DNA from 2 places in the Vagococcus martis genome. Region 1 is predicted to be linked to the other one. Evidence: riboswitches for the same ligand, from Rfam matches in the RefSeq annotation. Region 1 holds a riboswitch; the other holds the start of a gene.
The links. Region 1 has a riboswitch for thiamine pyrophosphate ahead of thiT (energy-coupled thiamine transporter ThiT). Riboswitches for the same ligand answer to the same signal wherever they lie in the genome.
Positions count from the first base shown of each region.

Region 2: it holds a riboswitch for thiamine pyrophosphate, as region 1 does, so the genes downstream of both, BW731_RS07515 (ECF transporter S component) here and thiT (energy-coupled thiamine transporter ThiT) in region 1, are expected to answer to the same signal.

Region 1 is NZ_MVAB01000001.1:929,772-946,468, reverse strand. Features, by position in the region: gene BW731_RS12720 (DUF3329 domain-containing protein) at 1-340, opposite strand, end outside; gene BW731_RS04520 (CPBP family intramembrane glutamic endopeptidase) at 624-1,283, shown strand; gene BW731_RS04515 (cytidine deaminase family protein) at 1,299-1,715, shown strand; gene mtnN (5'-methylthioadenosine/S-adenosylhomocysteine nucleosidase) at 1,872-2,402, shown strand; gene BW731_RS04505 (MFS transporter) at 2,497-3,735, opposite strand; gene BW731_RS04500 (Rgg family transcriptional regulator) at 3,826-4,710, shown strand; gene BW731_RS04495 (hypothetical protein) at 4,738-5,214, opposite strand; TPP riboswitch at 5,475-5,576, shown strand; gene thiT (energy-coupled thiamine transporter ThiT) at 5,639-6,199, shown strand; gene BW731_RS04485 (MFS transporter) at 6,378-7,559, shown strand; gene BW731_RS04480 (IS3 family transposase) at 7,598-7,828, opposite strand; gene BW731_RS04475 (hypothetical protein) at 7,947-8,270, opposite strand; gene BW731_RS04470 (WxL domain-containing protein) at 8,485-10,809, shown strand; gene BW731_RS04465 (DUF916 and DUF3324 domain-containing protein) at 10,899-11,972, shown strand; gene BW731_RS04460 (phosphate/phosphite/phosphonate ABC transporter substrate-binding protein) at 12,103-13,149, shown strand; gene nrdF (class 1b ribonucleoside-diphosphate reductase subunit beta) at 13,327-14,298, opposite strand; gene nrdE (class 1b ribonucleoside-diphosphate reductase subunit alpha) at 14,312-16,474, opposite strand; gene nrdI (class Ib ribonucleoside-diphosphate reductase assembly flavoprotein NrdI) at 16,452-16,697, opposite strand, start outside.
Region 2 is NZ_MVAB01000001.1:1,545,425-1,562,121, forward strand. Features, by position in the region: gene BW731_RS07490 (hydroxyethylthiazole kinase) at 1-63, opposite strand, end outside; gene thiW (energy coupling factor transporter S component ThiW) at 50-595, opposite strand; gene tenA (thiaminase II) at 576-1,262, opposite strand; gene BW731_RS07505 (energy-coupling factor transporter transmembrane component T) at 1,274-1,927, opposite strand; gene BW731_RS07510 (ABC transporter ATP-binding protein) at 1,866-3,296, opposite strand; gene BW731_RS07515 (ECF transporter S component) at 3,293-3,859, opposite strand; TPP riboswitch at 4,077-4,165, opposite strand; gene BW731_RS07520 (hypothetical protein) at 4,251-5,198, opposite strand; gene BW731_RS07525 (IS30 family transposase) at 5,378-6,436, shown strand; gene BW731_RS07530 (DUF4809 family protein) at 6,616-7,023, opposite strand; gene BW731_RS07535 (HdeD family acid-resistance protein) at 7,088-7,612, opposite strand; partial or broken gene BW731_RS07540 (MgtC/SapB family protein) at 7,721-8,429, opposite strand; gene BW731_RS07545 (DUF4396 domain-containing protein) at 8,515-9,252, opposite strand; gene BW731_RS07550 (endonuclease) at 9,418-10,470, shown strand; gene BW731_RS07555 (WxL protein host-binding domain-containing protein) at 10,651-11,211, opposite strand; gene BW731_RS07560 (DUF916 domain-containing protein) at 11,175-11,663, opposite strand; gene lepB (signal peptidase I) at 11,684-12,406, opposite strand; gene BW731_RS07570 (hypothetical protein) at 12,432-12,788, opposite strand; gene BW731_RS07575 (DUF3324 domain-containing protein) at 13,094-14,137, opposite strand; gene BW731_RS07580 (WxL domain-containing protein) at 14,233-15,051, opposite strand; gene BW731_RS07585 (WxL domain-containing protein) at 15,073-15,873, opposite strand; gene BW731_RS07590 (LPXTG cell wall anchor domain-containing protein) at 15,866-16,153, opposite strand; gene BW731_RS07595 (pectate lyase-like adhesive domain-containing protein) at 16,210-16,697, opposite strand, start outside.

The DNA of each region.
Region 1 (16,697 bases):
CATATTGAAGAAAAAATTGAACGATACTATGAGCTAAATATCGTCCATTCCACAATTGGTAATGATTGATTTGTGAAGTAACGATGGAGCCTATCCCATCTATTTTCTCAATATCAGTTGTTGGCATATGTCCTTTATAGACATAATGGTAAGTATAATCATCAGATGTATAGTATGTTAATTGATTTAATGTAAAAATTGTGATAAAAGTGATGATTAAAACGAGCCATTTTATGTATGTGTTTTCCTTTTTGCTGTTTAAACGGCTGTGCTTTTTTTTTGAATGTTTTCTTCTTGTCATAATCGTATAATCTTTCGTGTTTATTAATGTTGTTAACATGAACAATTCAACCCTGCTTTATTATATATGGACTTCAACTAAAAATCTACAAAATAAAAAGAAAGCACCTAAAAACAGTGCTTTCTTTTTCATATTTATCAAAATGACAGTTAATCTTTTTTTCTCATATGTTTAAAACTAGTACCAGCGAATACATCGGCTATAAAATCTGTGATGACAGTTATCCATTCCATAATGTATCACTCCTTATCGTTTTCTGTTATTATACTACATAATAGATTAATTTAGCTAAATAAAGGTCTATAAATGAAAGGATACGACGATGTCACAGAAAAAATCATTTAATCAATTAATCATTTATATTATTATTTTCTTTTTCGTATGGAATGTGTATGAGTTTGTGGTAAAACCAACAATTATGATGAATTTTTCATCAATTATAGGTACATTGATTCAATCAGTTATTAAAATAGGAGTATGGACGGTTCCAAGTTTCCTATTAATTAAAAAGAACGAAGGGATTGCAATACACTACCCTACTTTATTTCAGCAAAAAACTAAATGGAGTAGATGGTTCCTTGTTGCTTTAGCAATAGTTGTCTACCTACTCATTATTTCTTATATACAATATGGCAATACAGCCATAAGAGCGAGTTTCCGACCTATTTCTTTAATCAATACCGTTTTATTTGTCGGTATAACCGAAGAGTTGGTTTTTAGAGGTTGGATACTCAATTCGTTACTGACAAAAATTTCAAAGTGGAATGCGGTGATCCTGTCATCTATTTTGTTTGTTTTTATTCATTTTCCAACATGGATATATACAGGAATGTTTAGTGGTATCATCTCGTCTGGTGGATTTATTCAGGTGTTTATTCTTGGCATTTTATTTAGTTGGTCGTTTATGAAAAGTAAAAATATTTTTGTGCCAATGTTATTACATATGACATGGAATCTTATTAATATTTTGTTTTATGGGTAGAAAGAGGAAGATAATATGACAGATATTTGGGAAGAATTGTATTTACGAGCGAAAGAGTATTATCACCCTACAGAAGTAAATAGTTTTATCTATACGAATCATGTGGTCTGTGCGTTAGAAAGTAATAGTGGACAGATTTTTACTGGGTACTGTATCGAGGGGACAGGTGGTACGATAAACTTATGCGCTGAAAGAATGGCTTTAATTAATATGTATCAAGCAAGTGGAGAAACACACGTGAAAAGAATCATTGCTTTTAGAGACACCCCTCCAACGAATCATGGAGGTATGCCTTGTGGTATTTGCCGTGAAGCCTTGATGCAGTTTTCTCCTAAAAACAAAGAGACTCAAATTATGGTTGATTATGAAACAAGAGAGATTGTCATGTTAGAAGAATTATTACCAAAATGGTGGGGAGATATAAGAGGATAATAACTAAAACAAAGGTGGATGAGGTACTTTTATGAAAATAGGAATTATTTGTGCTATGCCAATAGAATTAGATTATTTACGTCATCATTTGAATTGTACACCTGTTGTATTAAAAAACAGACGTTTTACTTAGCTGATTATGGGGAAAATGACTTGGTGCTAGTTGCAAGTGGCGTAGGTAAAGTAAATGCCACCGTTTATACGCAATTATTGATTGATTATTTCGAGACCAATGTTATATTAAATATTGGAATAGCAGGAGGGTTGCATCCTTGTTTAAAACCATTAGATATTGTTTTAGGAGATCGATATAGTCATCATGATGTGGATAAAAATCAAATGGAACGATTATTTCCATATACGTCAAATTTTCAAGCAGACACACAGTTGCTAGCTAGATTTAAAGCACATCACCAAGAGGGCATGATAGGGTGTATAGTGTCTGGAGAATCATTTATTGCAGATGATAATGAAAAGGCACGTATTATTGAAACTTTTGATGCTGTTGCGGTAGATATGGAAACAAGTGCTATTGCTCATGTTTGTTTTATAAATGAGATACCATTTTTATCTATTAGAGGTATATCTGATTTAGCGAATGATGAAGCAACAGAAAGTTATGATAATTACGAAAAATTAGTGAGCGATAGAGTAGGAAAGTTTTGTTTAGACGTATTGGAAAATTAAAATAAAAAAGCTAGCCTAGTGTAATATAGTGCACCCCAAAAGCTAGATTTTTTAGTTTAGCGTTTTGGGGGCAATACATAGCTGTGAGTCTAAGTTAGATTTTTTTAGTATTTGGTCCACTTATAAAGGAATAGAAACACAATAGTAGACAACTTATACTTAGTGCTATCAATGAGATATTACTACTAAAAACTGTGGCCACGGTAGTAAAGATAAAAATAGTGATTGGAGGGAAAAACATGAGCAGTGTGCTGACTCCTCCAGCAATGGTTGCTAACTTATCAAGAGGAATTTCTTTCATCAATTTAGCATTAAATTTCGGATTTAAAATACCAATAAGTAGTCCCAAAATAAATTGAAAACCTAATAATAAATAGATAGTTTTAAGTAAAATACTACAGACAAGTAAGGCCATGAAAAATAAAATAAGTTGAGTGAATTGTTCTAGCTCTAATTTTTTAAATAATTTTGTTCCAAATAAACTACCAAGTATCACCCCAATAGATGTTAAACCTTGAATAAGAGCAAAGGTAAATGAAAAACTATCAACAATGAGAGCTGAATCTTTTGCTAAAATAATTGATAAAAGAGGTGAAATAGCAGAAGATAAGCCATTTAATCCAGCAAAAACTAAAATTAATTTAAAAAATTGTTTATTCTTTGTTGTTTCTTTAATAGCGAATACCATCTGTTTCCAAATAGCAGATAGTGAGATCGACTCACGTTTGTCTAGATGTTCTTTTTCTAAGGTATCTAGGCTTTTTTTCATTGATAAAACAATCAAAGCTGTCGCAAAAAAGGTCATACTATTAATGACAGCTAGCAATTGATAAGAAAACAGTCCTAATAAATAGGCGCCAACAAATTGGGCAATAATCGCCACAATGTTACTAATTGCTCCATTTAAACCTTGAGCTTCTTCTAAATCATCTTGTTCCACAATTAATGGGACAAAGGGATAAAACAAACTGTTTGAAAATTTTCCAACATTGTCAGAGATAAAATTAATCAAACTAATGCCAACTAATAACATCATACTTTGTTGAAAACCGATTAAAACTCCAACTGATAGGTACAGCACACCACGTATTAATCCAGAATAAAATATTTTTGTGGCTTTGTTTTCGCTCATATCAGCCACACTACCTAACGGGGAAGCAAAAATAAAGGGAATGCTTTCAGATAATGACACAATGGTTATGGCAAGAGATGAATTGGTAAATTGTGCTGCGTATGTCATAAGAGCAATATAGTACATTGAATCTCCAAGAGTTGATATAAAGTTGTTCAAAATAATCTTTTGATAGAGTGGGTATTTTTTGATAATAGACATAAGTGATTCCTCCTTTTTTTATAGTATAGAATGATTCGTTTTATGAACGAATAAATGGTAAAGTATAGTTGACCAAAAAGGAGGAGTTTGATGGAGTCAGATTATGGAAAAGTAGTTCGCAACATACGACTAAACAAAGGATACTCACAAAAATACTTATATTCTGGAATTGTTTCTAAAACTTATGCCATAGATTTTGAAAAAGGACTACATGATATGTCCGTGACAAAATTCATGGATGTCTTAGCTAGGTTAGAGATGAAATTTGAGGAATTTGAATTTATTGCCAATGGTTATCAATCATCAGAAGAAATAACTAGCAACGTGTTAGTAGCAGTCGCAACCAATAGAGGGGACATTGAGACACTAAGAAAATTACGAGTTTATTATGATACACCGAAAACTAAAGAGGATGAGGTACTAAAGGCGAGATTAAATCTGTTAATTTATGCTTATGAGGAGTCAGGTAAAAAACATATTGAACCAGCTGTTTATAAAAAAGAAGATGTTGAGATTCTAAAAAATCATCTGATGTCTGTCGAATCATGGACATTAAAGGAATTCGCTTTTTTTCTAAATAATGGGTATCACTTTGATTATGAGACTTATCAGATTTTGACCGAGTTTGCATTAAAACAATTAAGACAGTATAACAGTTATCCAGATGTTGTTAAGATAAAAAGCTACCTATTTGTTAATTTTGTAAGCACAGCTTTAGAAAATAAAGATTGGGATAGTATCAATAATTATAGACAAGATTTTTATGAGGTGACCAAAAACACTGAAGAGGGATTTCAACGCATATTATGCGTATTTGACTTTAATCTATATGATTATGTTATGACAAAGGATCAGACATTTTTAACAAATGCTAAAAAGATAGAAGAGATGTGTTACTTACTCGGCAGTGACTATCATCGTTTAGCACAAGCGATGAGTGATACCATTGAATTTTGTGAGGAATATTTTAATTAGCAATATATTTTAAGTCATAACATAAAGTTATTTTCTTAATTTTTGGCTCTTCTTATCCAGTCTTTTAGGATTCATACGGTATACGACATTTAAAATACTAAAAATAGTCATAAAGATAAGAAACAAAATAAATAGAATAGGAGATTGATTAAATGAGCTCTCTTTATAAAGATCATAACTAAAATAAATAGCATTAAATAAACCAGCTGTTGCGACATAGAACCATGCCGTTGCTTTATCAAAGTAAGTCATCATATTTTTGGCTTCATCGTCTGATAGTGTTATTTCATGGATAATAGATAAAGCACGTTTCTTTTCTCTGGATATTTTAAGCGGTGGAAATAACCATAGCCAAGGAGATATTTTTTTGAAGTTTTTTTCTATATTAATATGTTGTGTAAACGTAATGGCTTGTTCAGAAAGTTCTAAAAATGCTTGATACAAGGGAAAAGAAAATAATCCCCATACTCCTAAAATTCCTAGTATATTAATAAAGAGTTGCATCTTGATTCCTCCTACTTAGTATGTAATCTATTATAAAGTATAGCACTTGATATTAGGGATATCTTCATTTATATATTATTCTTTTTTAATAACACTTAGTATAATGAGAGAGATAGAATAAAGATTAAAATATATAGGAAGACAAACAGGTATGTGTTATTTTTTTATGAATATCTTGCTTATTCAATTAAATAAATTAACAACATTGACTCTTAAGCGGATACATGCCATACTTATAGATGAAATAAATTAAATACATAACCGTCACAAAGGGGAGCTTCTAGGCTGAGAATGAGTGAAAACTCTAAACCCTCGAACCTGATATTGTTAATTCAAGCGTAGGAATTGTGTAAAGTGGTAGCAAGTAAGCACTGCTCTTTTGTTGATTGGTCACGTATTAATCAATAATAGGAGGAGTTTTTTTATGTCAAAAAGGTCACGAATTATTTTAGAGGGGACGATTGTAGCTGCGCTATCTATGGCATTATCGTTTATCCCGTTAAATATAGGAACAGGATTTTCCGTTTCTTTAGGTATGATTCCCTTAACATTGTATGCATTACGCCGTGGAACTTTACCAGGAGTTTACGCTGGTCTTATTTGGGGATTATTGCACTTTTTAATGGGTCAAGTGTACTTCTTGACGGTATCACAAGTTATTATTGAATACATATTCGCTTTTGCCGCAGCAGGTTTTTCAGGTGTGTTTAGTAAAAAGCTACAAACAGCTTTAAAAACTAATCCATCAAGTGCATGGAAGTACGTTGTTTCAGGTGCATTTTTTGGTACCTTGATACGCTATATTTTCCACTTTATTGCCGGATTTATTTTCTGGGGTAAATATGCCATTTGGGGATTATCGCCAGTGACTTATTCATTAGTAGCAAACGGAATTAGTGGCTTTTTAACTGGTCTGGCAACCGTTATTGTGTTGTTACTTATTTTAAACAAAAATAAAGGATTATTTATACCAAAAGATAACTAACTATGATAAAAACATTCTTTTTAAAGGATGTTTTTTTTTATTTTGAAAAGTAGTATACTTAAACGAAATATATTAAAGAAGGAGCATCTTATGAGACGAATTTAGACCACTTCACTTAGTGTCAATAATTTAAAACAGGTGATGAAAATTATTCACCTAAGTGAAGGTAGGAAATATAATGACAAAACAATTTAATAAACTTTTAGCGAGTCAACTATTCTCAAGTTTTGGAAGTACGATTTATACTGTATCGATTATTAGCACCGTATTAACGGGGACGAACTCTATTTTATCTACGTCAATTATTCCAATAGCCATGACATGTGGGACTGTTTTATGTGGCTTAATCACCCCAATGCTAGTAGCAAAATATCAAATGATTCGCGTTTTAAAACAATCTCAGTTTTTAGCTGTCCTAGTATTCATATGTTTAGGTTTAGCGATTCAACTAGATACATTTTCTATTTTGGGATTGAGTGGGTTAGTGTGCTTATTTTCGCTTTTAACAAGTTTTATGTATCCACTTATTCTAGCACTTATCCCAGAATTTGTATCGACGTTAGATTTAGTAAAAGCAAATAGTTTATTTCAAACAGTAGCTCAAGTAGTTAATATTGTCAGTTGGCTAATTGGTGCATCTTTAGTCGTTTTATTTAGTCAACGCACCTTATTATTGATGGATACGGCTTTATTTTTTCTTTCTTTTGTATGTTTAGTTGGATTACACTCTAAACGTCCTCTCAATAATATATCAGAGGGGTCGTGGACTGAATTTAAAAAAGGATGGGACGTTATTAGAGAGGAGCCTGTTGTAAAGCTTGTTTTAGTGATGGATGTCTTGGAATCTATTGCTAATACAGCGTGGGTGTCCTCGATTATTTTAGTCTACGTCAACACATTCTTACATAAAGGTGATCAGTGGTGGGGATATATCAATGCGACATTTTTCTTAGGGTGTATGGTTGGTAGTTTACTCGTTATGGCATATGAGACAAGAATTAATAAAGACAAATCAGTCGTAATTTTTTATGGTTCTTTATTTGGTGCGATTGTGACATTTTTATTTTCAGTAGTATCTTTACCTGCTATGTCGTTATTATTATCAATAAGTGTTGGTCTTTTTTCTCAAATGAAAAATATTCCACAAGTGACTGTTATACAACAAAGTATCACTCCGGAAAAAATTGCCTCTGTTTACTCGGCGAGTAATGTGATTTGTTCAGGTGTGTTTTCTTTGAGTCTCACTATATTAAGTATGCTGGCTGACAAAGTTGGTGTAAACAGTGTGTTTATTGTGTCGAGTTTCTGTCTATTTATAGTAACAGCTATCACTAAAAAATATGCGCATTATTTTAGATAAGGGATTGAACCCCTAAAATGAGACAGTAATAAAAACACCTATGGGATTACTTTTTTCCGATAGTCAACTGGAGATAAGTAGTCGTATTTTTGTTGAATTCTTTCTTTATTATAATAGTTGATGAAATTTTGTACAGTTTCAATGACACTAATTGTAGATCTTCCAAGCTCTGGGTGTAATGAGAACGTTTCAGACTTTAGGATGGAATAAACCGATTCTATTGGAGCATTATCTGCAGGAGTCCCTTTTCGGGACATACTTCTGGTAATGCTCTTTTCTTTTGTTGCGTGATCATAAGCATATGAAGTATATACAGAACCTTGATCCGAAACATTTATCTGGAAGTTTAGGTAATTTATTTAGTGTGTCTAAAACACAAGATATATCCTATTTTTCACTTATTGTATAAGAAAGTATTTCTCCATTAAACAAATCCATAATGCTAGAAAGATAGAGTCTTTTAGGAACATAATCAAGATAAGTGATGTCTGTTGTTACTTTTTCTAGTGGCTTACTTGAACTAAAGTCTCTATCAATTACATTAGTAGTTTTAAAATAAATAGAACCAGGACGTTTTTCTTTCTTTATTTTCACCTGAGTTTTATTCCGAATATTGAGTTTATTCATAATTTCTGATGTTGTTTTACCTTTAAGTTTCATTTTTATAGCTTCTTCTTTTACTTCTACTGGATAAGCAATCCTTTTAACCATAAAAAATACACCTCCGTTAAATTCATTTTACATGAATTCAACAGGGGTGTTTTTATATTTGTCTCATCTTTTGGGGTTAGTTCCATTTTTGTTTACTAACTTTTTACAGAATCAAACTAATAAAATAAAAAACAACTTACTATTTACTGCTCTTTTACATTAACTAAATGGTCAATGTTTATAATAAAAGTATCAAATAAAAAGGAGATTATACATGAAAATGAAAAAGTTTATTTCATCACTAGGTATTTTAGGGACAATTACGGGTATGTTGTTAGTGTCACCAACTATACTAGCAGAAACAGCATTAGATCCTGCACCGGAAGTTCAACCGTCACAAACCGTTAATAATGGGAAAAAAGTATTATTTGATAATACCCATGGACAGACAGCAGGAGCAGCAGACTGGGTAATTGATGGCGCATTTTCTGATTTTGCCGATGCTTTGGGAGAAAAAGGATATTATGTTAAAGAGTTACGTCAATTGACGCCAATTACTTTAGCAGATTTAAAGGATTATGATGTATTTATCATTCCAGAAGCAAATATACCTTATAAAGCAAGTGAACAGCAAGCTATCGAAGATTATGTTTCTCAAGGTGGGGCAGTATTTTATATAGGAGATCATTATAATGCTGATAGAAACAAAAATCGAATCGATTCAGTAGAAGCTTTTAATGGCTATAGACGCGGTGCTTATGAAGACATCACAAAAGATATGTCGACTGAAGAAAAAAATTCTGACGCGATGCAAGGTGTAACAAGTAGTGATTGGTTAAGTGAAACCTTCGGAATTAGATTCAGATTTAATTCTATTGATAATATTGAAGATAGCCAAGAATGGATTGTAGAGGATGCATTTGGCATTACTGAAGGTGTTTCTAAAGTTGGTTTGCACGCCGGAGCGACTTTAGCTATTACAGATCCAACAAAAGCAAAAGGAATTGTTTATACACCAAATGGCTTAACAAAAGAAAAAAATAAATGGCGAAACGCAGTAGATGAAGGTGTATACAATGGTGGAGGAATAGAGGAAGGACCATATGTCGCTATTAGTAAAAAAGATCAAGGAAAAGCGGCATTCGTTGGTGACTCATCACTGGTAGAGGATATTACTCCAAAATATACACGAGAAGAGAATGGTGCAACGAAGCGTACATATGACGGCTTTAAAGAAGGTGATGATGCTCAGTTGTTACTACAATTAGTAGACTGGTTAGATGATACAGAAAATTACACTGATTTTTCTCAAACAAGTGTGGCTTTATCAACTAAAACACCTGTTTTAGATTTTGAAGTACCAGAAAACACAACAGAACCGCAAGCTGAACCTTGGGCAATGCCTCAAGCGGGTTATAAATGGTATGCCCCCTCAACATTTGTTGCAGGAAGTTTTGGTTCATCTGAAGATCCTGTAGAACAACCTAGTATTTCTGTTGTACATCAAAATACACCAAATATTAAAGAAGAAAACAAAGTGACAATAGAATTTTCTGGGTTAAAACCAAATGCTGTATCAGAAGGATACCAATTTGGAGTATATACTCCAGTGGCACAAAATGGTTTTGCTCAAGGGAATCAGGTAGCGGCAACTAAAGTGGGTGATGATGCTTGGCAAGAAACGCTAGGTTATTCTAACACATTTTCCGTGACAGCAGATAGCTCTGGAAAAGCCAAAATGGATGTAAGATTTAAAGTTCAATATAGTGGTGATTACAACTTTAGGATTAGACAAAATAAAACCAACATGTTAACGCAATCCATTACTGTAAAAGAAGAGGCAGATGTTGTGACTCCGGCACCAAATGAAGAAGATGCTACATATGATGTGACAGGCCAAATTTCATTTATTACATCAGATAAACCAGTGAATCCTCTTGACCCGGAAAATCCTGGCAATGAGTTAGATCCGGTTAATCCTGATGGATCAAAACCTGGTTCAGGAACAGGTGGCTTACTATCTATTGATTATGCATCAAGTTTGTCTTTTGGTAAGCAAGTAGTGGAAAATCAATTAAAAAATTATGGTGCTTTTGCTCAAAAGTATAATAATTCAGACAAATTTGGTAGCAACTACGTTCAAGTAACTGACAAACGAGGAAGTGGCGCTGGTTGGGTATTAAGTGTTTTACAAAATAAACAATTTAGTTCATCCACAGCAGGAGAATTAACAGGCGCAAAATTATTTTTAGGTAATGGCCAATTAAATTCACCAAATATGCTACAAGCAGGGTTTGATGAATCATTAAAACCGACACATTTTGTCTCAGACTTAGTAGCAGATAATAGTCAAGTTGTTGGAGGATTGGAACTTATTCCTGGATACAGCTCAGTATTAATGAGTGCTGATAAAAACCAAGGAACAGGAACATGGACTTTAGCATATGGACATAGTAAGGATAGTAATATTGGTCAATTAACTAGTAATGACCCAGAAAAATCATCCGTGATTCTATCAGTACCAAGTTCTGCTAATCCTAAAGAGACAACTTATGATACAGTATTGACTTATAAGCTATCAATGGTGCCAGCACCATAAAAATAATATTTAAAAATAATACAAACATCCGTATTGGGTTGAGTTTTTGTCAATCGAGTACGGGTGTATTGGTTATTATGGAGGTAGGAATGAATTTTAAACGAATGATAGGATTGATAGTATTAATAGGTAATTTTTTTATGGTAGGAGTAAATGTTTATGCGAATGATAATACATTTTCTATTCAACCAATACTACCTCAAAACCAAATAGACAAAGGAAATGGTTATTTTCATTTAAAACTCGGCCAAGGTGATACACAAGTAATCTATGTCGATATAAAAAACAATACTGATGAAAAAAAGACACTCAGGACGTCAGTAGAGAGTGCTACCACTAATATTAATGGTGTGGTGGATTATAGTAAAGCTAATAATCGAAAAGATAGTTCTTTAGCAGTTGATTTGGCCAAACAAGTCAAAGTCGATTCTGATATTGAGATGGAGCCTAAAAGCACCAAGCGAATACCTATAGAGGTTAGCATGCCTAATGAAGCTGTTGATGGGATAGTTGCAGGTGGGATAACATTTGAGCAAGTTAATGAAGTAGGAGAAGAGTCAGTTGATTCACACACAAAAGTAAAAACAAAATTTTCTTATGTTATTGCATTAATGATGCAACAAGAAGATAACATTCATGTGTTACCAGAGTTATCTCTTGAAAAAATAGAAACAAAAGTAATTAATCAAAAAGCAAGTGTAACAGCTGTGATTAGAAACGTTGAGCCTGCATATCTCAATAAAATGCAAATAGCTGTATCAATTAAACGTCAAAGCGATGGAAAAGAAATTTATAAAAAGAAAAAGGAGCGAATGCAATTTGCCCCTAATTCTGTACTAGAATATCCAACGTTTATCGAGAATCAACAAATAGAACCTGGAAAGTATCGCTATACAGCCAATATAAAAGGAGAAACGAACCATCTAAATGCTGAAAAAAATCAAACATTAGAATGGACATTCACTGAAGAATTTGAAATTAATAAAGAAGAAGCTAAAAAACTAAGTAAATTGTCAACAAATGACTCAAACAATGATCAACCTACACAATTACTTTATCTATTTATTGCATTAACCATTCTTCTGTTATTAATTATAATTTTTTATATTATTTATCGATTTGTCAAAAACAAAAAAGAAAATAATAAAAATAAAGTAAAATGAATGTAAAAAGTAAGTAAAAAGCGATTTATACGACATATTATCTATATGTGTTCTTGTTTTCGATTGAATTAATGTTACAATTTAGTTACATATTTAATAATATAAAATTTTTAGGAGGAAGTTTATTTTGATGAAGAAAACGATTAAGTTTTTCAGTGTAGTTGCTTTAACAGTGGGGTTGGCTGGATGTTCAAATAATGGAGATACATCAAGTGATACATCAAAATCAAGTGGAGAAGAATCTACTAAAAAAATTGATAAATTATCGATAGGCTTTGTACCTTCAAAAGAACCAGAAGAAATTGTTACAGCGACAGAACCATTAAAAAATTTATTAAAAGAAGAATTAAAAAATCAAGGATATGAAGTGGGAGATGTTGATATCACTGTTGGGACAAGTTTTGAAGCAGTGGGGGAATCTCTTGACTCTGGTACATTAGATATTGGCTTTATCCCAGGTGGAACGTACGTGCTATATGATGAAGGAGCAGAACCAATTTTGACTGCGACACGTGCAGGATTGTCAATAGATGCAGATGATGCAAAAACTTGGAATGATGAAAAACCAACAGAACCAACAGATAAACAAGCTAACTCTTACCGTGCCTTGATGATTGCTGGACCTTCTTCTAAAGGAAAAGCGGTAGCAGATAAGGTAAACAAAGGAGAAGAGGTTAGTTGGGATGAATTAAATGAGTTATCTTGGAGTGTAATGAGTTCATCTTCTCCAGCAGGATATATTTACCCAAGTTTATGGTTATCTGAAAATTATGATAAAAAATTATCTGATCTAAAAAATATTGTTCAATCTGATTCATATGGTAGTGCTTTTGCTCGGTTAGCAGCTGGTCAAGTAGACGTTGTGTTAACTTATGCTGATGCTCGTCGAGATTTTGCAGAAAACTGGACAGCAGAGTATGGTCGTAAGGATGATATTTGGAAAGAAACAAATGTGATTGGTGTGACCCCAGCGATTTATAATGATACTATCTCTGTGAGTACAAACTCTAAAAATATGACAGACGACTTGAAAGAAGCATTACAAGAAGCATTTATCAACATCGCAGATACTGACAAAGGTAAAGAAGTGATTGCGATTTATAGTCACGAAGGATACACTAAAGCAACTTCAGCTGACTACGACAATGAAAGAAAAGCGCAAGAATTAGTACAATAATCTAAATAAAGAAGTGGTTCAGATATAAGTATGAATCATTTCTTTTTTATCTTAATTAATATACGACAAATCTAAAAATTTGCGTCAGCGTTTTGTCACAAATTTTTAGATTTGTCGTATGTTTAAATTAATAAAACTCCCCAACAGGCTAATCACCTGTTAGGGAGTTTTTTGTTTTTACATACCAATTAAATAATCATTGTCATCCATTGCTTCAACGGTACCAAGTAAGTAACCATTACCAACTTGTGAGAAGAAGTCATGGTTGCTTGTTCCAGTTGATAGACCATTCATGACGATTGGATTCACGTCACTTGCTGTATCTGGGAATAGTGGGTCCATACCTAAATTCATCAACGCTTTGTTTGCGTTGTAACGCAAGAATGTTTTTACTTCTTCTGTCCAACCTAATTTGTCATACAACAATTCAGTGTACACTTCTTCATTTTCATAAAGAGTGAAGAGTAGGTCATACATCCATTCTTTCATTTTTTCTTGTTCCTCTTGACTTAGTTCATTAAAACCTAATTGGAATTTATACCCAATGTAAGTCCCATGAACTGACTCGTCACGGATGATCAATTTAATGATTTCAGCGACGTTTGCTAATTTGTTGTTTCCTAGATAATACAAAGGTGCATAAAAACCAGAGTAGAATAGGAATGTTTCAGCATAAACGTTTGCTACTTTTTTTTGTAAAGGAGAGCCATTTAAATAAATTTCATTAATAATCTCAGCCTTTTTTTGTAGTTGAGCATTGGTATTTGTCCACTCAAAAATTTCTTCAATCTCAGCTTTAGTATTTAGTGTACTGAAGATGGATGAGTAGCTTTTTGCGTGAACCGATTCCATGAACTGAATGTTATTCAAGACTGCTTCCTCATGAGGCGTACTGATATCTTGTCTTAAGGCTTCAATGGCACTTTCTGACTGAATCGTATCAAGTAGTGTTAAACCACCGAAAACTAAGCCAATATTTTCTTTTTGAGCGTCATTAAAATTACGCCAATCATCTAAATCATTTGATAATGGAATACGTGTATCTAACCAAAATTGTTCAGTCAATTTTTCCCAAGTTGACTTATCAATAATGTCTTCAACAGCGTTCCAGTTAATTGCTTGGTAATAACTATTGTCTAACGCAGTCATTTATTGCTCCTCCTTAAATAACACAGCTTTCACATTGATTACTTCCAATTTCTTCCTCGTCATCAGTATACGTACGAACGTAGTAAATTGATTTAACACCTTTATGGAAAGCATAGTGACGTAAAATGTTTAAGTCACGCGTTGTTTGTTTTGTTGTATTAGTTTTCCATTCATACAAGCCTTCAGGTATATCTGAGCGCATAAATAGAGTCAAGCTCATTCCTTGGTCGATATGTTTTTGAGCTGTCGCATAAACGTCAATGACTTTACGCATGTCCATATCATAAGCAGACGTGTAATAAGGCATGGTGTCATTTGATAAGAAAGGTGCTGGGTAATAGATTTTCCCAATTTTCTTTTCTTGACGTTCTTCAATCAAGCGAGTGATTGGGTGGATGCTGGCACTTGTATCATTAATATAAGAAATTGAGCCATTTGGTGCTACAGCTAAACGGTTTTGATGGTATAAACCAAATTCTTTAATCGATTGTTCTAATTCTTCCCAGTCTTTTGCTGTTGGAATAAAAATACCATCGAACAATTCTTTGACTTTATCAGAAGATGGTTTAATTTCTTCATTAATATACATGTCAAAGTACTCGCCAGTTGCGTATGTTGAGTTTTCAAAGTTATCGAATGATTCATTGCGTTCTTTTGCAATATTGTTACTTTCAACTAAAGTCCAATAGTTTAATAACATGAAATACACATCTGTAAATTCTAATGATTCTTCTGAACCATACTCCATTTGATTTTTAGCAAAGTAAGTATGTAATCCCATGGCCCCTAAACCAATTGTATGATTTAGTCGGTTACCGTTTTGGATTGATGGAACCACTTCGATATCAGAAGCATCTGTGATATAAGTTAAAGCTCGTGTCATTGTTTTAACAGATTTTCCAAAGTCAGGGCTATCCATTAAGTTAACAATATTAGTTGAGCCTAAGTTACAAGAAATATCTGTTCCAAGGACGTCATATTCTTGGCGATCGTTAATGACAGATGGTTTTTGGACTTGTAAGATTTCAGAACATAAGTTACTCATAATGATTTTACCATCAATAGGATTTGCACGGTTGGCAGTGTCAATGTTGATGATATAAGGATAACCAGATTCTTGTTGTAATTTACTAATTTCATTTTCTAAGTAACGCGCATCAATTTTTTGTTTTCTAATACGTGGATTCGCTACTAAGTTATCGTATTCTTCAGTTATATCGATGTAAGAAAACGGTATGCCATATTCTTTTTCTACACTATATGGACTGAATAAGTACATGTCTTCATTGTTACGAGCTAATTCGTAAAATTTATCTGGTACTAACAAACCAAGTGATAATGTTTTAACACGGATTTTTTCATCAGCATTTTCTTTTTTGGTTGATAAAAACATTTCAATGTCTGGATGGAAAACGTTTAAATAAACCACACCAGCTCCTTGACGTTGGCCAAGTTGGTTACTATAACTAAAGCTATCTTCGAATAATTTCATAACAGGAACGACACCACTTGCAGCACCTTCAAATCCTTTGATTGGAGCTCCTGCTTCACGTAAGTTTGATAGTGTGATACCAACACCACCACCAATACGTGATAGTTGTAACGCACTATTGATTGAGCGACCGATACTGTTCATATCGTCAGTCACTTGGACTAAGAAACAAGAAACTAACTCACCACGACGCTTACGTCCAGCATTTAAAAAGGATGGGGTTGCTGGTTGGTAACGTTGATGAATCATCTCATCTGCTAAGCTTAAGGCTAATTCTTCATTGCCATCAGCAAAGTATAATGCGTTAAATGCGACACGATCTTCATAACGCTCTAAATATTGTGTGCCGTCATTTGTTTTTAAGGCATATTGAGAATAAAATTTATAGGCAGCCATAAATGACTTAAATGTAAAGTGTTGTGATTCTAAGTAAGTGTATAAAGACTCAATAAATTCAATCGAATAATTGCTTAAAAAGTCTTCTTCTAAATAATCGTGTTCAGTTAAAAAAGATAACTTATCTTCTATAGAAGAAAACTGCTTGGTATTTGGTTCCACATTTTCTTTAAAGAATGCATCTAAGGCTTCTTTATCTTTATATAAGGGAATTTGATCATTTACAGGGCGGTTGATTTCGTTGTTAAGTTCGAAATACGTTACATCAGTCAGGTCTTTTAGACTCAAATTCATTCACTACTTTCTTAAAATTTTTTACATCTTCATCAGTTCCACTAAATTCAAAAGAAAAGACGAGAGGGATGTTGTAATCTTTGGCGATGTCTTTTGCAGTAAACACAAATAAGTCTCCAAAGTTTAGATTGCCACCACCAGCGACACCTAGTAAGTGCTCTTGGTTAGTTTTATACTCAATAAAATCGTTCACTACTTCTGTGACTTCTTTGTCATA
Region 2 (16,697 bases), 620 kb from region 1:
ACAATGCACTAGGGGAGAAGGTATTAGAGGAAAGGGTGTTTGAAATTGATTAACTCGTAACATGTTGCTCGTCACCTACTTTCTCATTAAAAAAAATCGCTTGAATTCGTTGAAACGTTGGTACATTCGCTAACTTTTTCATCACGATAAAAGCTACAAACGAACCAATCACCGCACCACCAATAAATCGTGGTGTATAGAAAAACCAGTACATACCATTACGACTTCCTGTAAACCAAGCCATAACAGGATAGGATAATAATGAGCCAATAATTCCTGTTCCTAGAAACTCACCAAACATCGCACTGTAAATTGTTGGATAAATTTTGTAAAATATTCCAGCAAGTAATGCACCAAAAACAGCACCTGTTAAGGCTAGTGGTGGAATGCCTAGAAGCATCATCCGTAATACGCCACAGACAAGTGCCATAATCGTGCCGTAAAAAGGTCCCATTAGCATCACACCAATCACATTCATTACACTAGACATTGGTGCCATCCCTTCGATGCGAAAGAGTGGTGATAACACCACATCCATCGCAACCATTAGAGATAAAATCAATAGTTTTTTTAAATTAGTAGTTTGAGACGGCATCTTTTTCTCCTTCTGGCCATTTTTGATGTGTGTATGCCATTTCCCAAAACAGGTATTCCATTTGAGCACTCACATAAAAGGCCTCAATCATTTTTTCTTGTTCTTCCTTGTCGCTTTCTTCGTACAGTCGATTCAGTAAAGCACATTGATGAGCGACTTCTTCTTTTGATTCTTCACCAGAGTACGTTTCAATCCATCGTTGATACAACTGATGAGGAGAACCTGTTTTAATTAATTCAGTCCCAATTTCTTGGTACAACCACGCACACGGTAGTAACCCTGCGACTGCACTATTTGGTGTGCCATCAATTAATTGACGATACATATGCGACACATAATTATAAGCAGTCGGGGCAATTTCAGTGCTAGCAACTTCTTCATCTGTAATGCCTAACTCAGTAAAGAAATCCTCTCTAATACTCATCTCACCTTCTTTTAAGTGATCCGCTCCTGTTAGTAACATCTCTTTTACTTCTTCATCTTCTACTTGTTCTGCTATCAAACGGTGAAGTTTGCTAAAATGTTCTAAGTAGTACCCATCTTGAATCAAATAATAGCGAAATGCTTCATCTGATAGCGTTCCTTCTTGAAGTCCTGCGACAAATGGATGAGTAAAACTTCCTTCCCAATAAGGTGCTGATTTCTCTCGTGCAATGTTTGTAAACATCTTTCTTCCTCCTAAGTAATGATTAATATAAATTGTGATATAACCGTTAATACGCCTAATGTAGCTAAACTTTTAGGACACACTTTATATTGTGTGTAATGCGTCCTTTCGCCTTCTTCATCAAATCCTCTTGAAAACATGGCTTCTGTGTAACTGTCCCGCCAATGATTAGCGACAAAAATCACTTTTAAATACATCAATGGCGAATAAAAATGGAGTTTTTTTCCACGAAATAAACTGGCTTCTCTTAGTGCCACAATCTCTCGTTGAATCACAGGCATCGCATGTAAAACAACTAAAATGCCATAAACAAATGACGCTGGTAATTTTTTTTGCTCTAAAATTAAGAGTAATTCTTCTAAGTCGACCCCAAATGCAAACACCATGCCAATGGCAGCAAAAGCAAAGGTTCGACTCACTAGAACAAGACCATAATCAGGATTATTTCCATATAGATAAACTGACCAATACGTTCCTAAAGCTGGAATTAATGGAAAAAAAACTAAACCAAACAACCCAAACCATTTTTTCTTACTAATAAGATATAAAGCACTGACTAACACAACAAACCAATTTAACTGAATAGATGAGGTAAATGATAATTCAATAGTCAAAAGTAGTAGTAGTCCGCTTAGCACTAAAGCAGAACTTTTCGTCACTGACATCCTTTATCCCCTCCCCAACCGAATAATCTTGTTGCCATAATTGTTTCTTATCTAAATGCACATGATGTTGACTAACGCCATGAAGTGGTGCCAATCGATGCGAAATAATCATCATATCTTGTCTGTTTGCTTGCCTTTTAAACCAATTAGCAAAATAGTTAGCAGCACGTTCATCTAAACCTGAAAACGGCTCGTCTAATAATAAAAACGGCACATCTAAACTCAACATCGTCAATAATTGAATACTTTTTTTCTGTCCTTCACTTAGATGGAACACGCTTCGATTAAGTAGTGGTTCCAATCCTAAAAACTCAATCGCTTCCTGTCTTTGACGTTTAGCGTCCTCCCACTGATACTCGCTATAAATAAATTCTTCAGCTGGTGTGAGTGTCACAAATTGTTTTTCCGCTTCTTGAGTAACTAAGGATAATGTCTGATATAGCGTACGGCTTTTTTTAAGCTTTTTATCGTATAAAAACATCTTGCCTTTATAACGATGACATTGTGCTATCGAACGAAACAACGTTGATTTTCCTGTTCCATTATCTCCTGTCAGTGTCGTGATTCCTTTAGAAAAATGAAAAGAATCTTGACTTAGTAGCTCGCGTTTATTTTGCTTGTATCTGACATCCTCTAATCTTAAAATGACATCTGTTGGCGCTCTATGATCCGTCAATAGCACATTTGTCTGTTCTTGCTTTAAAAGAGCTAATGGAACGTTTTGTAATACTTGATTATCTAGTGTCACCCATGTATCAACCACTTCAGCATAATCATTAAAATCATGGTCGCAAATAATAATCGTCTTACCTTGATGTTTTAATTGATGTAACTGTTGAATTAATAATTTTCTTGTTTTAGGATCAATACTGGCAAACGGCTCATCTAATAATAAAAATGGACTTCTCATCGCTAAGAGAACTGTTAATGCCGCACGTTGTTTTTCCCCACCTGATAACGTAGATAACTGCCTATCTAATAATTCTGTCGTATCGGCTAATAGGACGGCTTCTTGCATTTGTTCCGTAATATCACTAGGTTTTGTTTGCAAATTTTCTAAAACAAAAATAATTTCACGACGTAGTGTTTTCATTGTAAATTGTTGCCCTGGATTTTGAAACATCATGCCAATCTGTCTAGCCTTATCAGACATACTCGCTTGTGTTAAACTCTTTCCATCAACGGTAATCGTGCCCGAGTATGACACATCAGCAAATCCGGCAATGGCTTTTAATAACGTTGATTTACCACTACCACTGGCACCAGATAGCAAAATAAATTCATGAGGAGAAAAACCAAAGTCAACCTGACGTAACACCTCTTTGTCGCCACGTTTAATCGTCAACTCACTTAATTCAATTCCTCTCATTCGTTTACTACCGAAAGATCTTGTGATCGGTTATAAAGCTTCATGACCATTGACACAACAACAACGCCAAAGAACGTCACCGACAAAAATCGCACAGCAAGAAGTGATAAAATCATCCTAATTGAATACGTTCCATAACCAAATTTAAAAAATTCATACACAAAACTTAAGACCGTTGTGCCAATTGCTCCGTAGAATAATGGCACGATGTCGTAGCGTTTATATCGTGTTACCATAAACCCTAGTTCTGTTCCAAGACCTTGGAAAAAACCTGAAATAAGAACACCTGGTCCAAAATATGTTCCATACAACATCTCTGCTAATGCAGCCAACATTTCTCCTAAAATTGAACTTCCTTTTCTAGGAATTAATATCCCTGCCATCGGTGCAGCCATTGTCCATAAACCAAATAATAGTTCATTAGCAAAAGGACTTAACCCAAGGGGCGTTAATACAGCTGATAAACCAGCATATAAAAATCCTGCTCCCATAAATACACCACCAAATAAAAAGGCTAATAATGCTAACAAAACAACCTGACGTAACGTCCATTTTTCCTTCATTTTACCCATCTCCCTAATTTTATTTACCTTTATGTCCATCAAAATATACTAAATAAGTGTTAATTTTAAATATAAAAAAACCTCCTTTTTTCTATAATAAGAAACAAAGGAGAGTTGCTTTTGATGATTCATCTTGATAAAAATTGACACTTTTCCAATAAAAAAGCCCGTCCAAATAAATTGGATGGGCGTAAATAGACCTAGGTTCAATGTTTTCATCATAAATGATACATTTCTCTTCGCCAGTACTAACTGGAGCAGATTCCATGGGTATAATCTCAGCTTTACGCACCCCAAATGTTTCTAGTATTTAATTCTACTCAAATATAACACGCTTTCATAAAAATAGCCAACCATTTTCACAAATGTTTATAAAAATAGTGTGTTAAAATTATTGTTCTACTTTTTTAACGACTATTGATGGAATAGTTATTGTCCCACCTATTGTTGATTTATAACTCAATAGTCCCATTGAATAACCTGATATTGTAATATAGTCATCTTCTAGAACACGTGATGAAACGAGTTTACTTTCATACTCGGCATACACGATAGTATCATGATTTCCATCAACTGCTATACGAAGTTGTGTGTCTTTATCATTTTCTAATACCTGAACTACTTTGCCAGAAAACTTAACTTTTTTCATCATATAATCATCAGGTGTTCTAGCTAACTGTTGATACGTAATACCTGTATCATAGCCTTTAGCATCTTCCTCAGCTTTTTCTTTCGCTCGTTTATCTTGCTCTTCTTTTTGTTTTTTACGTTCATCTTCTTCCTTTTTTGCTTTGTCTTCAAGCTCTTTTATTTTATCAGACAATTCATTAATGACTGTTCCATCAACATATGCTTTTTGTTCGTCGTTTAATTGTTCATATGCTTTTTTCGCTAGTTCCACTTTTTCCTTATGCTCTAGACTTATAAGCGTCACACTTGGTAGCGTACTTAATTGATTAGATACTTTCTGAGCTATCTCAACATTTTTCTGTTGTTTTTCTAAATCAGCATCAGCGAGTTGCTCGTATGGTGACATTTTTTCTTTATAATCATAATATAAAGACTTTTGTTTATCTATGTCTCCATATGCGAATCTAATCTGTTCTCGTAACTGTTGATTTACATCAATGATTCTAATTAAAAATATCCACATCAGAATAAACCAAATAAATTTCAACGGCAAAATAATACTCAATGCTACCTTAGTCTTTTTACCGTATCTGTTATTTTTCCATAGTAAAAACAATCCTAAAGGAAAAAATACAATTAGTGAAATGATTAAAAACCATTCTGTTCTCATCATCTCTTTAATCTTATAACCCACATTTTCTTTCTCCAATACCTTCACTCCTAATTTTTTTAATCAACTAGAATAAGTTTATATATTTATATTCAATAATTCTATAAAATAGGTTAATTGTAGAATCAAGTTAGCCACCCTAAAATAATAAAAAAACACCATGGTAAAAATTCATGTATCATTGAAGTATCTACCCAACAACGAAAGGAATTTTTATCATGGCGCAAATTCAGAATACCACACAAAAATTGACTTATAAACATCTTTCCTTTGAAGAAAGACAACTTATTGAAGTTTGGCATAATAGAGGTGATTCTAATAGAGCAATCGGTAAACGATTAGGTCGACACCATCAAACAATAAACAATGAGCTAAAACGTGGTACAACAACGCAAATCAAAGAAAATAAAAAGCCTAGACAACTCTATTTTGCTGAGACAGGACAAGCTAAATATATAGAAAATAGAAAGCGTTGTGGTGCTAATTCTAAGCTAGCCAGTGCTGTTGACTTTATTAATTATGCCTGTAAACAGATTATTGATTTTAATTGGTCACCAGATGCAATTGTTGGTTTTACCAAGTCCATGAGGACCTGGAATACACCTACTGTCTCTACTAAGACACTTTATAATTATATTGATAGTGGCTTTTTACCTATTAGAAACCATCATCTCAAGATGAAGATCAGACTCTCACCTAAAAAGAAAAGAAGTCGTAAGCATAAAAAAGAACTAGGAAAATCGATTGATGAACGACCAAGTACAGTTGATGATAGAAAAAACTTTGGTCATTGGGAAATAGATAGCGTTATTGGTTCAAAATCTAAAGATGATAATGCTATACTTACTCTTGTTGAAAGAAAAACGCGTTACATGATCACTGTTGTTTTAGATGATCATACAGAAGAGTCTGTTTGTTATACTGTTAATCAATTAAAATCTGAGTTCGGACAAGTTAATTTTAGCAAGATGTTTCAATCAATTACTGCTGATAATGGTAGTGAATTTAGCTCGCTTCATGATACTCTCCAACAAATAACGGATGTCTATTTTGCTCATCCTTATTCTTCTTGGGAACGAGGTACAAATGAAAGACATAATGGTTTATTAAGACAATTTATTCCGAAAGGAACTCCAATCTGCAACTACTCAAAACAATTCATTCAACTGGCTACTGAAAAAATTAATCTTTTACCACGTAAAATCTTAAATTATAGACAACCAGCTACATTATTTTTAGAAGAAATTCAAAAGCTTAAAATCAAAACATGTTGGTAAGGATGGATTTTAATAGAATAACACAAAAAATTAGATGTTTTTACCTAGGTGGCTAACTTAATATTGCAATTTAGAAATTCTATAAAATAATCAATATATTACTATATAGGAGTATATAAAAAAATAAAGACACAAATAAAAGCACGTTTATTCAAATGAACAAACGTGCCATTGTTTTTTTAATTTTCTGGTATATCTGTGACAAACTCAATTGCCTCAAGTTTAAATAAATCAGTTAACAACTCATTTACCACTTTAAACAACTCATCTTCTGACTCATAAGTTTGTTTAACTTCTTTTTCACCAGATTGCGTTTCAAAACGTAATCCTTGATAAGATTCAAAAATATTTACGGTATTCAATGTGTTTTCAAATACATCGTAATCCCCAGCTACGTCATATTCTTGACGCTCTTTGTAACCATGTTCTCTTAAAATTGGACGTAACAAGGAAACAACATCAAGATTAGGAATGGCGGTTGTTTTTCCAGCTATCTCTACATCATAAGTCGGTGTTGCAGTTGTTGGACAAACATTACATCCACCATGAACAATTTCTGTGGTACAATGAATGACAATTTTTTCCATTTTATCTCACCTTTGCTTTTTCTATGATTAATTTGTTTATATTATAACATAGTAATCTAATCTTCTAACGAAAAGCATATGTGATTTCTGTAATACCAAACATCATAAAGTAAAATCCTACTAAAAAGCTTAAGGTTAAAGCGGACGATACCGGATTCATTAATAACATAAACCCAACAATCACACCTAAAATATTAATAATAATAGAGAACCAATAATAACCTGTACTACTGTTTTTTAAGGCACCTGAACTAAACAAACCAACAAAAGAATCTACTAAAAACCAAACAGCAAAAACAAAAGGTAATGCAATGACACCTGCTGAGATATTAAACAATAAAAAAATTCCAACAATTACATCAAATACCCCAACAATAATTGGCATTGTGGAAGATATTCCCGTAAACTCTCTGACTTTTTTTCTTAAAAATAATTCAAAAATCCCCTTTATAATAGCAAACATTCCAAACACGACCACAATGGCTACTAAATTTCCTGTTGGGTCTTGAAAAGACGTAAGTGAAGCAAAAATAAATAAAATCCCTAGTAAAAATGAAAACCAATCAAAACCATTTCGTTCATTTGACATAATCCTCTTCCTCTCTTAACTTCTATATTTATTATCATACTATTCTTTTGTAACTAAATTCGCAAGAAATTACACTTTCAATCTAAAAATAACATAATATATCATTATTTAATCACTAATAGCCACCAATCTTATTTCTCGTACATTTGTGTACATTGATAACTCCTCGATAACATCTGCATAAGTTAATGATTTTGGTAAATCAATTGTATACACATTTTTATAATACTTTTCACCATCTATAATTTGTACTTCAAACGTCACATCATCTATTTTCAATATGATGAGCATCAAAATAATGATTTATAAAATCTTTCGTTTCCTTTCGATGCACATATTGAATTTCTAAATTGTTAACTTTGGACACTGTAATAATCCTTTTAACCAAAGAAAGAGAAAACATAATTGAAAGAAAGCCTAGTATCGTAACCAAATAAAATCCCATTCCTAATCCTATACCAATTGCAGCACATGACCATAGTGAAGCTGCCGTCGTCAATCCCGTAATACGTTGTCGTGTCACAATAATCGTTCCTGCACCCAAAAAACCAATCCCACTTACAACCTGAGCAATTAGTCTCGACTGATCAAATTTGACAATATGAGCAATATCAGGGTTTGATTTTACTAAACGAATTGCTTCTTGCGCTATTTCTTGCTGAATTAATGCAATAATTGTCGCACCTAGACATACCAATATATGCGTCTTCATTCCTGCTGGCCGATTCTTTTGTTCTCGCTCATAGCCAATTGTCCCTCCCATGACAATCGACAACCCTAATCTTAAAACAGTTTGAAATAATGCCAATAAAGTCATTACAACTCCTCCTTTTTTCTGATAACTTTATTATACCATTGGCACATTTTTATCTTCACTGTATACCATACCAATAACAATGATTTTACATTCGCTCTTTTACACCAGTTTTTATAAGAAACCAATTCATTGGATATGCTGTACAAAAACCTACTAACATAGCAATCTGCATCATAAACCAAAAAACTGGACTTGTTGGGGGAATCGCTCCTCCAAAACAATGAGGAAATACAACTAATTGACATAATGATACCGTAATATACATTCCGATTTGCCAACAAGATAAAGACAATGTGTCTGCTTTTATAGCCGCTAAAATCCCCTCTTTTCTAGACAAATGCTTCATAGGCACAATAGCAAAATATTGAAACATAATGCCGATACAAAGTGCAAGAATAAAGGCTAAAACAAATCCAGAGAATAATTTTTGAGAGAAAATAGTAGGATAGCCACCAAAAATATAGAGTGTTGGAAAAAAATATAAAAGCCATTCTATCATCAAGTCAGCTAAACTGCATCCAGCTCCACAATGACATGTTCCAATAAAAACAGACACAGCCATCGGTTTTGGGTTCATTGAATTTTCCATGTTCATCGAACCATCCATTACCATCTCATGTGATGAGTTATTTTCACCCCACTTTTTGTAAGCTATAACCCATATAATTGAACCAAATAAAGCTGTTAATGGCCAAACAAGAGTCATTATTTTCATTTGTTGTGGATGTTTGATGATATCACATACAATATAAATAAAACAGATACTTGCGAGTATGATACTAACCCACGATAAAGCTGTTAACCAATAGGGTATAGTTAACATAATGATACCTCCTTCTAATGAATTATGTTCAGTATAGAGGCTTACCTCGAAAAAAATGTGATCTTCCAATGACTTTAATCTTAAAAATGACAACATCTTATTTTTAATTACTCTAATCTGTTTTATAATAAATCTTAGTCATTTTACTGACATAAAGGAGAAAATATGAAAAAGATATTAAACATAATCGTTGGAGTTATGGTGAGTTCGTTAATTATTATATTGTTATTTATTGGTTATCTCACTGTAAATGAATACAAACCTAAAAAAATGGAAGATTTAACCATTACGAATGGAAAAAAAGAGTTAATAAAGCACCATGATATTTCATTGTTAACACTAAATATTGGTTATGGGGGCTTATCTAACTCCGAAGATTTTTTTATGGATGGTGGAAAAACGGTTCAACCAAAATCAAGTGAGTTTATAAAACAAAACTTAACTGGTATTATAAACATGTTAAAAGAGCATCCTTCTGATATTTATCTTTTACAAGAAGTCGATATTAATTCAAAACGCTCATATTATATAAATCAAAAAAGTATATTGTCAACATCACTTCATATGCCTAGTGTTTTTGCTTACAATTTCAATGTTCCCTATGTTCCCTTTCCCTTACCTCCAATTGGCAAAGTAGAAAGTGGTATAGCGACTATGACTAACTTAAATATGAATGAAGCCAAACGTATCGCATTACCAAATCCTTTTCCATGGCCAATCAGCCTAGCTAATTTAAAACGTGCATTGCTTGAAACAAGATTTCCTATTAAGGATAGCAAAAAAGAATTAGTTGTTTTTAATTTACATTTGGATGCCTATGATGACGGACAAGGGAAGATCGAACAAAGTAAATTACTAAAAAAAATGATTGAAACAGAATATAACAAAGGTAATTATGTCATTGCCGGGGGAGATTTTAATCAAGTCTTTGATGGAAGTCATCCCTTTCCAAACACAGGACAGAATGGATGGAAACCTGGGAGTATTAGTTCAACTGATATCCCTGACCATTTCTCTTTTTCATATGATGATACCCATCCATCAGTCAGAGTATTAAACCATGCTTTTACTGGTAATTATGAATCCTCTCAAGTCTATGTGATTGATGGCTTTATCGTTTCAGATAATATCAAAGTTAAACGAACGAATAGTTTTGACTACAACTTCAAATACACTGATCATCACCCTGTACAAACCATTATTCATTTACAAGATTAGTGTTACTATTATCTATAGCTGTAAAATTTCTACTGTCGGTAAATTGTGTTACCAACAGTAGAAATTATAGAGCCAAAAAAGATGATAAATCTGAGATTGCTCTCACGTTTATCATCTTATAAATTTAACTCATCAGTCCAATTTAACAGAGCCATTTTTTAAATGAATAATTTAATAACTTTATTTAAATTTATACTTTTTTAAAATAAAATACAAAATACTTGTTAATAAGAAAAATACTATTACTATATAAACCATTATTATAAATTTATTATTACTATCTTCTTTGTTACTTTCAACTATACTATCCATATCATCTGTTTCTTTAGAATCCAGTTTAATTTTACTAGTAAACTTCCAATTTTTTTTCCCGTTAGTTATAGTTGTAGTAGTAATATAGTTTCCATCATCTAAGTTAGCCTTGTCAAACATAGGTATCTCTATATCTGAATTAGGTGCCATAGTGTACTTATCAACAGAAAAGGTATCTAATACTTTATCTGATCCTTCCTTTTTTAAAGTACTTTCTATTTTAATATTATTTACTATTTTTGCAACATCATTTCTAAAACTAACATTAATATAATTATTTTTCACAAAGCTGTCATTATCTTTAAACCTAGTACTCAGTTCCTTATTGTTTTCTTTCAAAGATATAGTGTAAACATACGAATACTCGTTATCTATTGAAACAGATTCATTACTTACGTGGCTAGAAGTATTTTTTTTTGTTCCTGTAATTTTACAGCACCTAAAATAATACCGTCAAACTCTTTTTTAGGCAAATTAAGTTTGATTTCTAATTTTTTAGATTCATACGGTTTTAATTCAATTGATTTAGGTACATCTACAATATCAGTTAGTTTTAAAACATCTTCTTCTTTTATTTTAGTAGGTACTGTATAATTCAAGATTCCAGATGAACTGGTCGATGCATTTTGAACAGAAACATCTACCTTTAATGATTTATTCGTTTCATTTTTGACATTTGTTATTAAGGTTTGTTTACTATCTGGTTTTACTTCTAAGTCAAAATATGTGGCCTCTTTATCAATTTGATTTTTAGGTATTTCATTATAATATGAAAATTTTAGTTCATTAGACACACTGTCTTCATTTAAAGCATTAACACTAATCTCTAAAGTTATTAACATAAAATATATAATAAAGATAGAAAGCACTATTTTTTTCATTTTTTACACTCTTTCATCAATTAATTTCGTATTGATAGCTTAGATGATATTTTTCCTTTAACTGAATCTCTAGGTATAAAGCCAAAATCCCTGCTATCAACAGTACTATTTCGATTATCTCCTAAAACAAAATAATAGTCACTTGGCACCTCGTCTTTACCAACTACTTCTTGTAAACTAAAGTCTTCAGTAAGTATCATCGGCTCCATCATTTTCTTTTTATTATTTAAATACGGTTCATTTATATTTACATTGTTCACATATAATTCATCATCTTTATATTTTATTTTATCTGTAGGCATACCAATTACCCTTCTAACTAGATATTCATTAGGCCTATTGGGATTTCTAAAATAAATCAAATCAAAACGTTTTATAGAAGCATGCTTATCTATAATTAATATGTCATTATTACGAATATTAGGCGTCATAGAATAACCATCCATATATCCAATTGAGAAGAAAAATTGAAAAGAAACAATCACCGTAATAAATGCAATACTCATAGATATACTAAAGACTTTTATGTCAAATAGTTTAAAAAAAGTTGTATTCTTTTTATTCTTTTTATTCTTTTTATTCTTTTTATTCTTTTTATTCTTTTTATTCTTTTTATTCTTTTTATTCTTTTTATTCTTTTTATTCTTTTTATTCTTTTTATTCTTTTTGATTAATACCTTTTTGGATTTCTTTTCGTACATGTCGAGTAAATTATTTATCATATTAAATTTAAAAAAAGTCATTAAGTTCACCAAATATTTTTATACATTATTTTTTTTGCTTTAATGAGTCCTCATTAATCTTATAATACTCTAGTGCTTGTTTCTGGACAGATTTTATATTTTTTATATCCTCTTGGTACTCCCCTATATTACTTTTTATATTATTAAAATTTTCAGCGGCAACGTTGACACCAAATTGACCTAATCTAGAGTAATATCTATTTAATAATACTTGAGATTCTTTTGTTCCTCTATCACTTCCACTTTTAGAAGAATAAGTAGATATTTTTAGGGCTAATGAATGAATATTTTCTTCCGTTTTTTTAGAGTCATCTTTTTCTGCTACTTTAAGCTGTTCCTCTACTTGATTTAACAAATAATAACCAAAAACTAAATTATCCATATCTTCATCTTGCAAATTAGTCGACTGATACCACTTTAAATAAAAAGTTGATCCTCCCACTATAATTATCCCAATAATTGAAAGAAAGACTCTACGTATATATATTTTTTTTATTTTAGTAATATTGTTTAGTTCTCTCTTTACTTTCTTATTCTTTCTTTTTATATTTTTTAATTTCTTTATTTTTCCAGATAAAATCAGATTTCTGAAAAAAATACAAAAAAACTAATAAATAGTAAAATAGTGATTGAAAAACCAATAATCAGCAACCAATCAAATAAAGTCATATTAATTACACCCTTTTACTATTTTTTTCTTTTTTTACTTGTTTTTTTAGATACTTTCTTTTTAGTAATATATCTGTAAATCATATAAATCACTATAATAACAACTAATACACTCACTACTATTGTAATAACAAGTTTAATATTAATGCCTCTCTCTTGAACAACGTAAACATCAGATTGATTAAATTTATCTGCTTGTTCATCCGTTACAGTAAAATCCTGATCCCATTTCCATTCTTTTCCATATCCTTTTAAGACGACATGCGCTGTATATTCACCCGCTTGCATTAATTCACCATTAAGACTAATTGGAAATGTCATTAACGTATTCGGTGCCATAGAAATATCCGTTTTTTTTCTTGTATACAAAACATCTTTTTTACCCTTATTTGTTATATCTACATTTAATGTTCGTAAATTGGCAATCATCGGCTGAGTATTCGCAATATCCACTAACATAGCATTTCTATAGTTTTCTTGACCTGCATATGCTTTCCTTAGAGTAAAGTCCGGTTGAACTTCTTTTTGATTATTAAATAATGTTACCCCAAATAAAAAAGCCATTTTATTATTAATTGCGGCAGCAGATTTTTCTTTATTTTCCTCTTGACCTTTTTCCATTAACTGGATTCCTCCAGTGATAATTCCATCAAATTCAACATCTGGCATACTAATATCTAAAACCAGCATGGCTTTCCCTTTGGCAGGAACTTTAACTTCCTCTGGAACTTTGACCACATCGGATAAATCATATTCCATGGTTTTATCTTTCTTAAAATCACTTTTGGAATATTCAATTACACCACTTCCATTAGTTCTCGCTCCACTTAAGGAAACTAAAACTGTCGTTTCTTTATCACCATAATTTTCTATTTCAACCTCAACTTGTTGTTTTTGACCTGGTTTCATTAATAGATTTAGTGCTTCCCCTTCTCCAACTTGATTTTCTGGATGAATGACTTTCTTGGAAAAACCAGTTGCTGCAAAAACAGTAAAACTATTGACTATAAAAAAGACGCAAACTATAAAAAAAGTTACTACCAATTTATATCTTGACTTCATGACCTATCCTCACTTAAAAAAGTTTTTATTATCATAAATAGAAGCACTAAAAAAAGTATTTTTAGTGCTTCTATGATTATTAATTAGAAAATATTTTATCCTTCTGTACTTGAACTACCAATTTCAGCAATTGTCCAAGTAATTTCTGCTACATAAGCATCTTTAGTAGATAAAGGTGTACCAGCTGGAACAGTTAGTGTTACAGAATTTCCAGTTGTGTCTGTCTCATTAGCAGGAACTACTGAATCTCCTGCATATACTGGTCTACCAAATTCTAATGTATATGTACCCCATCCAGTTTTACTATCTGCAGCTAGAAAATCAACAGATTCATTGTATTTTAATGTTTTGCTTCCTGGGCTTTGCAAATCGATTGCTGTTTTAGCATCACTTATTTCAGTATTTACAAAAGCATTATCATAGCTAATTGTTGCTCCTGTTAACTCGTTTACTGAATTAGTAAATTGTTTTGTCATTTTTGCACTTAATTTCCAACCATCGCCTCTTTTATCTGCTGATCTTTTGTCTGTTACTTGAACAAAATTACCACGATCAGCTTGTGTACCATCAGCTTTAGTTATTGTTTGTTTTGTTGCTTTATATACCCCTGTTCCGGTTGTTACATTTTGTGTCTCAAAATTTAAATTAGATACCCAATCAACACGTAGAGCTCCGTCGTTCTTATTATCTTGTCCGTCACCTGGGTTTGTTGGTTTTTTATCAGGATCTGTTTCTGGTTTTTCAGGGTCTACTGGGCCTCCACCAGGTGTAGTATCTTCTTGATATTGAATTGTACCTGTTCCGGTAACATTTTTAGCATCTGCTGCTCCGGCTGCCGCAAGTGTTGATGGTGCGAATAAAGATACCCCCAATCCTAATAATGCTAAAGATGAAACTAATTTTTTTGCTTTCATTTTAAAATCCTCCTAATTTTTTTATGTCAACTCGGACAATGTCCAAGTGAGCTCAGTTTTATATTTTGCTGGATGTTTTGTCGATTTACTTGGGACAAACAGCCTAATCGCTGAATTTTTGTATACACCATTATTATTAAATAATGGATTGGTTACTGGTTGTCCTTCAGCATTTAGTAACGGTGTTAATGTTTTTTCAATTCCTTCAATCTCCCCTGTTGAACCAAAAACGATTTCCCAGGTTCCAGCTCCTTTTCCTGGTTCTGCTTTGGCGATAGGATATGAAGCACCAATCTGTTCAATTTTTATAGCATCTTTTACAATAGTAGGTGAGTATTCTTTACTCATTGTTGAATTTGCCCACTGCTTGTCAAAAGATAAAATCACCCCCTTTAATTCTTCCTTTTTATCATCATCACTATAAAATTGAGTATCCTGCTTAACAGATAACTCCCAACCTGATATCTCCCCTCTATTGTCCGTAATTTGAACATGATTAGGGCGAGCACTCCTAGTATCAGAGAATAGCTGTGCATTTACTTCATAGACACTATCCTTTGAACTAATTGCTTGTGCTCCAAAGTGTAAATTAGGGATAAAATCAAACCTCAACAATCCTGAAGTTGAAGTATACTCACTTTCGGGTACATTTATAGCTTCCTCTGGATGTTCTGGATCAACAGGAACAGTTTTTTCATCATTTACTTCATATTGTACAATACCATTTCCAGTTGTATTTTTTGCATCTGCTGCATAAGTAAGTTTAGTAGTACTTTGTATTAAAGTTAAGAAGAGTAAGCCTGATATAATTTTTTTATTCAACCCTCTCACCAACTTTCTTCTTTTTGAAAAAGATTAGACCTATTATTACGGTTACGATTGCTCCTCCAAATACAACTGAATATTTAATAACTTTTTCTCCAGTTTTTGGTAATAGCCCTCCACTTTTCTTTTTAGAAGATTCACTCGTTTGTTCTTTTTTTGAAGATGTTTGAGTTGATGAGTCTACCGTCGAATTAAAAAATTCAATATCTGCTGTTACTTTACCTTCATTTGTTTTTGTAGCACCCTCAACTATTATTGGTAGTAATAAACCACACATTATAACAATCGAAATGATATACTTTACTTTTTTTTAATCACCATAATAGTCCCTCCTTAATTAGTTTTGACATCTTCTATTGTCCACTCTAATTTTCCTTTATATTCATTTGCAGTTGGGACTTTATTAGCTTTCATTTTTAATCCATCTTGTTTAGTATTATCTTGATTATTTTGTTGCCAAAAATTCTCTGATATTTTATATTCATCCTTAACTGTGTCATCTTTACTATCAAAAACAGTTACTGGAACATTAAGCCTTAATATATTATTTACATTTTTATAGGTAAAGCTTAAAGAATCAGTTAGCGTGTCGCTTGGTGTACTTTCACCTGGTTTGGTGTAATTCATTTCTTCTATTAAAGTTGCTGTCACTCGCCAATTACTTTTGATACCTCTTGTGTCTTCAACAACAAGTGGTATTACCGGATTTTCGGTCGATTTCATATCAACAGCTTGCACTTTATTAAAATCAGTTAATTTTACTTTACCAAAATCAAATTTTTCTGGAGCAGAAATTAAACTCAATACTCCAAACACAGTCC